2 regions of the Streptomyces sp. NPDC023481 genome follow, and region 2 is predicted to be linked to the other one. Evidence: predicted binding sites of a transcription regulator. Region 2 holds the regulator's gene; the other holds the start of a gene.

Region 1 (3,406 bases), on a different contig from region 2:
ATGGACGTACGCGAGGAGGTCCGCTTCCACGATCGAGGTCCGCGGGTCGGCGAGCGCGCCCGCCGACACCTCGGCCAGCGGGCCGTCCCGGTGCCAGTCGACGACGGCGGGCTCCCGCTCCACCACGGTGATCCGTCCCCAGCGCGGGTCGGCGGCCGCGTGCGCGAGCGAGAAGCCCACGCCCAGCCCGCCGAGCAGCAGCCCCGGCGCCGGCCGGCCGTCCAGCGCGGCGCGGGCCGCGTCGACCAGCAGCCGCTCCGAGCGCCCGTCGGAGGTGTCCATCAGGAAACAGCCGTTGGCGATGATCTGCAGCAGCGCGCCGTGCCGGCGCAGCACCACCTCGCCGTACGGGCCGTCGCGCCGGTCCAGGACCACGGGAGTGTCGTACACGGCAGTCATGAGCCCATCCTGCTCGAACAGGGCCCGGCGTTCACGTGAATTGCGGATGACGCACGGCCGCGGGTGAGAGGTTGCTGAGAATCCCCTCCCGCGTGGCCCCGGTCATAGACAGCGACACGCCGAGGACGAAGGGTGGGGCCTGAACGGAAGGAGCGCCTCAGCGTGGAACGCGGCATGACGGGCCCTGCGCCGGACGCCTCCCTCCCGGACGGTACGGCCGCCGTACCGGTGCCGGTCGGCCTGCCGGCCGGCAGGCCTCGCCCGCGCACCGGCACCCCGGCCCCGGCCGCCGTGACCGCTGCCGTTCCCGTCCCGGCCCCCGCCCCCGCCTGGCGGTCCCTCCCGCTGCCCACCCCGGCCGGCACCCCGTTCACCTTCGCCTACGCGGCCGTCCTGGCCGTCACCTCCCTGGTCGCGGCCCTGGCCGACCCCGCCCTGGTGCACGCCCTGCACCAGGGCTCCAGCACGGACGTGGTCCACCTGGTGCGCACGCCGGTGCCGGTGCTGCTGGCCAGCGCCCTGTGGATCGCGGGCGGGGTCCTCTCGCCGTACGCGGTCCTGTTCGTGCTGGTGCTCACCGCGCTGGAGCGGCGGATAGGCGGAGCGCGGGCCGCCGGCGTCTTCCTGCTCGGCCATGTCCTGGCCACCCTCGCCACCGAGGTGCCGGTGGGCCTCGCCGTCCTCGCCGGCCACCTGCCCGGCACCTCGCTGCACCGACTCGACTACGGCATCAGCTTCGGCGTGGCCGCCAGCCTCGGCGCCCTCGCGGGCCTGCTCCGGCCCCGGCTGCGCTGGACCGCCCTGGGCCTGACGGCCGGGGTCCTGCTGACCGACCTGTTCGCCTACACGGACCCGTTGACCGACTGGGGCCATGTGATCGCGCTGGTCACGGGCGTGTCGACGTGGCCGTTGGTCCGGCGCTGGCACCGGTCCGCCTGACCCCCGCCCCCCTCGGGCGCACATGATCGCTCACAGCGAACACCCGCCTGGGAACATTCCGCGACGCCGGAACATTGAGTCGGCATAGCTCAAGTTGACTGCCTAAGGGGAGATCATGGCTGCTGAGTCATCGGCGTTCACGCTGACCCTGCCCGTGCTGCCGCTCGACGACGAGGTCGTGCTGCCCGGGATGGTGGTTCCGCTGGACCTGAGCGACGCCGAGGTGCGGGCCGCGGTGGAGGCCGCGCAGGCCGCCGCCCGCTCGGAACCCGGGAAGCCCAGGGTGCTGCTGGTGCCACGCGTCGACGGCACGTACGCCAGGACCGGCGTCCTCGGCACGGTGGAGCAGGTCGGCCGGCTCGCCGACGGTGACCCGGGGGCCCTGATCCGCGGCCGGAGCCGGGTGCGCATCGGCGCCGGCACCACCGGCCCCGGCGCCGCGCTCTGGGTCGAGGGCGCCCGCGTCGCGGAGGACGTCCCGGAACCGCTGCCCGGCCAGGTCGCCGAGCTGGTCAAGGAGTACAAGGCGCTCGCCACCACCTGGCTGAAGAAGCGCGGCGCCTGGCAGGTCGTGGACCGCGTCCAGGCCATCGACGACGTGCCGGCGCTGGCCGACAACTCCGGCTACTCGCCGTTCCTCACCACCGAGCAGAAGCTCGAACTGCTGGAGACCGCCGACCCGGTGGCCCGGCTCAAGCTCGCCACCCAGCAGCTGCGCGACCACCTCGCGGAGCAGGACGTGGCCGAGACCATCGCCAAGGACGTCCAGGAGGGCGTCGACAAGCAGCAGCGCGAGTTCCTGCTGCGCCGTCAGCTGGAGGCGGTCCGCAAGGAGTTGCGCGAGCTGAACGGCGAGAAGGAGGGCGAGGAGTCCGACGACTACCGGGCCCGCGTCGAGGCCGCCGACCTGCCGGAGAAGGTCCGCGAGGCCGCCCTCAAGGAGGTCGACAAGCTGGAGCGCGCCTCCGACCAGTCGCCCGAGGGCTCCTGGATCCGCACCTGGCTGGACACCGTCCTGGAGATGCCGTGGAACGAGCGGACCGAGGACGCCTACGACATCCAGGGCGCCCGGGCGGTCCTCGACGCCGAGCACGCCGGCCTGGAGGACGTCAAGGAGCGCATCACCGAATACCTGGCCGTGCGCAAGCGGCGCACCGACCGGGGCCTGGGCGTCATCGGCGGCCGGCGTGGGGGCGCCGTACTCGCCCTGGTCGGCCCCCCTGGGGTCGGAAAAACCAGTCTCGGCGAAAGTGTCGCCCACGCCATGGGACGCAGGTTCGTCCGCGTCGCCCTCGGCGGCGTCCGCGACGAGGCCGAGATCCGCGGTCACCGCCGCACGTACGTCGGTGCGCTGCCCGGCCGGATCGTGCGCGCCGTCAAGGAGGCCGGGTCGATGAACCCGGTGGTCCTGCTGGACGAGATCGACAAGGTGGGCTCGGACTTCCGGGGCGACCCGGCCGCCGCCCTCCTGGAGGTGCTCGACCCGGCGCAGAACCACACCTTCCGGGACCACTACCTGGAGGTCGAACTCGACCTGTCCGACGTGGTCTTCCTCGCCACCGCCAACGTCCTGGAGGCGATCCCGGAGGCCCTCGCCGACCGGATGGAGATCGTCCGCCTGGACGGCTACACCGAGGACGAAAAGGTCGTTATCGCCCGCGACCACCTGCTCCCGCGCCAGCTGGAGCGGGCCGGTCTGGACGAGGGCGAGGTCACGCTCGACGAGAGCGCGCTGCGCAAGCTCGCCGGCGAGTACACCCGCGAGGCGGGTGTGCGCACCCTGGAGCGGTCCCTCGCACGGCTGCTGCGGAAGATCGCCGCCCAGCACGAACTGGGCGAGCGGGAGCTGCCGTTCACCGTCACCGACGGCGAGCTGCGCGCCCTGATCGGCCGGCCGCACCACGTGCCCGAGTCCGCCCAGGACCCGGCCGAGCGCCGTACGGCCGTACCCGGTGTGGCGACCGGACTCGCCGTCACCGGCGCCGGTGGCGACGTGCTGTTCGTGGAGGCGTCCCTGGCCGACCCGGAGACGGGCGCGGCGGGCCTGACCCTCACCGGCCAGCTCGGT
Region 2 (3,406 bases):
TCTACACCCGCCAGTTCTTCGCGAACACCACGCTCTCCGGCACCCCGAAGAAGACCGACTGCGACAGCGCGGTCGCCGAGCAGTGGGGCACCGGCGCCCCCGCCGTCGGCCTGCCCAGGGACGACTTCGGCGTCCGCTGGACCGTGACCCGCGACTTCGGCTCCGGCGGGCCCTTCGCCCTCACGGCCGCCGCGCAGGACGGCATCCGGGTCTACCTGGACGGCACCCGCGAGGTCGACCTCTGGAAGAACGTCTCGACGACCCGGAAGAAGACCGTCAACGTCACCGTGCCGTCCGGGAAGCACACGCTCCGCGTGGACTACGTGAACTGGACCGGCGCCGCGAACGTCTCCCTCGCCTACACGCCCCGCACCTCGCCCGACATCGACAAGGTCGAGCCCCTGGTGCCCGCCGGCGCCACGGCGACGTACGACTCCGCGACCGGCAGGGCGAAGGTCACCTGGTCGGGCAACAAGGGGATGGACCTCGCCGGTTACCGCATCTACCGGCGGGTGAAGGGCTTCCCGTACGAGGCGAAGCCGCTGGCGACGACCACCGCCACCACGTACACCGACACCACCCTCCCGGTGACCGGCGACACGTACTACTACGAGGTCCGCGCCTACGACAGGGCCGGCAACGAGTCGGCGGGCACGGCGGACAAACCCGTCACCACCGCCGACCGCACCGCGCCCGGCTCGCCGGCCGCCCTGACGGTCACCGACCCCTCCGAGAAGGACGGCCTGCGCATCGGCTGGTCCTACACGACCGGCGCGACCTCCTACCGGGTGTACCGGGCGGCGACCGCGAACGGCACCTACACCCGCCTGGGCAGCACCGACGACCTGTCCTACCGGGACGCCTCGGCCGCGGTGGGCACCACGTACTACTACCGGGTGACCGCGGTGGACGCGGCCGGCAACGAGTCGGCCCGCTCGGCCGCCCTCGCCGCCAAGCGCCGCGACGACACCCCGCCGCCCCTCGTCACCGGGCTGAAGGTCACCCCCACCGACTACGGCTTCGAGCTGACCTGGGACCAGAACCCGGCGCCCGACCTGCACCGGTACTCCGTCTACGCCGGCCGGATCCTGAGCGACGGCGAGGAGCGGGTCTGCTCCGCGTCCCAGGACACCTGGCTGATGCCCGACGAGACGTCCTACCGGTACACGTCCACCCCGGACGGCGAGGAGCGCTGCTTCTTCGTGGACGCCGTGGACACGAACTGGAACTCCCGCTACCAGCTGACCGGCGAGGCGAACGTGGTCGTCGCGACCGAGCTGGGCACCCCGCCGGACGAGAACGGCACCGAGCCGACGACCGCCGGCTGACCGCACGAAGAGGGGCCCGGTGTCCGGGCCCCTCTTCGTGCGCGTGCGCGCGTCAGTCCTGCTGCTGCCGCTTCGGCCGCCACACCACCAGCGCGCTGGTCTGCTGGACCTCCTGGTACGGCACCAGGTCGCGCCGGTAGGAGGCGTGCACGGCGGCCTCGCGCTGCTGCATCGCGGCCGCCGCGCCGTCCAGGGCCGCCTGCATCTCCGCGAGGCGGGACTGGAGCGCGGCCACCTGGTTCTCCAGTTCGATGATGCGCTTGATGCCGGCCAGGTTGATGCCCTCGTCCTGCGACAACTGCTGCACCTGCCGGAGCAGTTCGATGTCGCGGGCCGAGTAGCGGCGGCCCCGGCCGGCGGTGCGGTCGGGGGAGACCAGGCCCAGGCGGTCGTACTGGCGCAGCGTCTGCGGGTGGAGTCCGGAGAGCTGGGCCGCCACCGAGATGACGTAGACCGGGGTTTCCTCGGTCAGTTCGTACGGCCCACGAAAATTGTCACCGCGTCGACGGCCGTCCATACTCTCAAGCTCCCTTCGCGGCCTCGAACAGCTCCGCCCGCGGGTCCTCGCCCGCGGTCGCCTCGCGATACGCCTCCAGTGCGTCACGAGCCTTCCCCGACAGGTCCTTCGGGACACTCACCTCGACGGTGACCAGGAGATCGCCGCGGGTGCCGTCCTTGCGGACCGCGCCCTTGCCGCGGGCGCGCATGGTGCGGCCGTTGGGCGTGCCGGGCGGCAGTTTCAGGGTGACGGGCGGCCCGCCGAGGGTCGGCACCCGGACCTCGCCGCCGAGGGCGGCCTCGGTGAAGGTCACCGGGACGGTCACCGTCAGGTTGTCGCCCTTGCGGCCGAACACCGGGTGCTCGCCGACGTGGACCACCACGTACAGGTCGCCGGCCGGGCCGCCGCGCTCGCCGGGCGCGCCCTTCCCGCGCAGCCGGATCCGCTGCCCGTCGGTGACGCCCGCCGGGATGCGGACCTGCATGGTCCGCGACGACTTGGCACGCCCGCTGCCCTTGCACTCCATGCAGGGGTGCTCGGCGATCAGGCCGCGGCCCTTGCAGTCGGGGCAGGGGTCGGTGAGCGAGAAGCCGCCGCCGGAGCCCCGCGCGACCTGACCGGTGCCGACGCAGGTCGGGCACACGCGCGGTGTGCCGTTCTTGTCGCCGGTGCCCGAGCAGGCCTTGCAGGGCGCCTGGGAGGACATCCTGAGGGGCACCGTGGCGCCCTCGATGGCCTCCGTGAAGCTGAGCGTGACCTCGGTGTCGATGTCCTGGCCGCGCCGCGGCTGGGTACGTCCCGTGGCCGTACCACCGCGGTTGAACAGGCCCCCGAAGACGTCACCGAGTCCGCCGCCGAAGCCTCCGCCCTGGGCACCGCCCGCTCCTCCGAAGAGGTCGCCCAGGTCGAAGTTGAAGGAGCCGCCGGCCCCTCCGGGACCGGGGCGGAAGCCGCCGTTCCCGAACAGCGCGCGCGCCTCGTCGTACTCCTTGCGCTTCTTGGGGTCGCCCAGGACGTCGTTCGCCTCGGAGATCTCCTTGAAGCGCTCCTCGGCCTTGGCGTTGCCCTTGTTGGCGTCCGGGTGGAACTCGCGCGCGAGCTTCCGGTACGCCTTCTTGATCTCGGCCTCGGTGGCGTCCTTGGGGACGCCGAGGACCTTGTAGTAGTCCTTCTCGATGAAGTCCTTGGTGCTCATCCTCGACGTCCCTCCTTCCGTCCGGTGTCTACGTCAGCCCTCCTCCGGGCCACCGTTGTCCTTCTCGTCGGCCGCCGCGTCCTCGTCGGCGCCCTCGGCCTTGACGGTCTGGGCGCCGGGCTGCGGCTCGGCGACGGCCACCCGCGCGGGGCGGATGGTGCGCTCGCCGATGCGGTACCCCGGCTGCAGGATCGCCACGCAGGTCGTCTCGGTGACGTCCGGCGCGTAGCTGTGCATCAGGGCCTCGTGGATCGTCGGGTCGAAGGGCTCGCCCTCCTTGCCGAACTGCTGCAGACCCATCTTGGCCGCGACGGTCTCCAGCGACTCGGCCACCGACTTGAAGCCGCCGACCAGTTCGCCGTGTTCCCGCGCCCGGCCGATGTC

Evidence for each region. Region 2 encodes HspR, which represses chaperone genes until heat shock. Its sites were predicted from a motif close to TTGAGNNNNNNNNNCTCAA; they were not measured.
Region 1: a site for HspR is predicted at 1,413-1,431, ahead of lon (endopeptidase La). Genes of this name have one in related genera too.

Annotation. Positions count from the first base shown of each region.
Region 1 is NZ_JBVHJE010000017.1:58,234-61,639, forward strand. It holds gene ACZ3ZD_RS28830 (spermidine synthase family protein) at 1-399, opposite strand, end outside; gene ACZ3ZD_RS28835 (rhomboid-like protein) at 574-1,338, shown strand; gene lon (endopeptidase La) at 1,454-3,406, shown strand, end outside.
Region 2 is NZ_JBVHJE010000001.1:11,221-14,626, reverse strand. It holds gene ACZ3ZD_RS00075 (fibronectin type III domain-containing protein) at 1-1,328, shown strand, start outside; gene ACZ3ZD_RS00070 (heat shock protein transcriptional repressor HspR) at 1,381-1,845, opposite strand; gene dnaJ (molecular chaperone DnaJ) at 1,850-3,022, opposite strand; gene grpE (nucleotide exchange factor GrpE) at 3,056-3,406, opposite strand, start outside.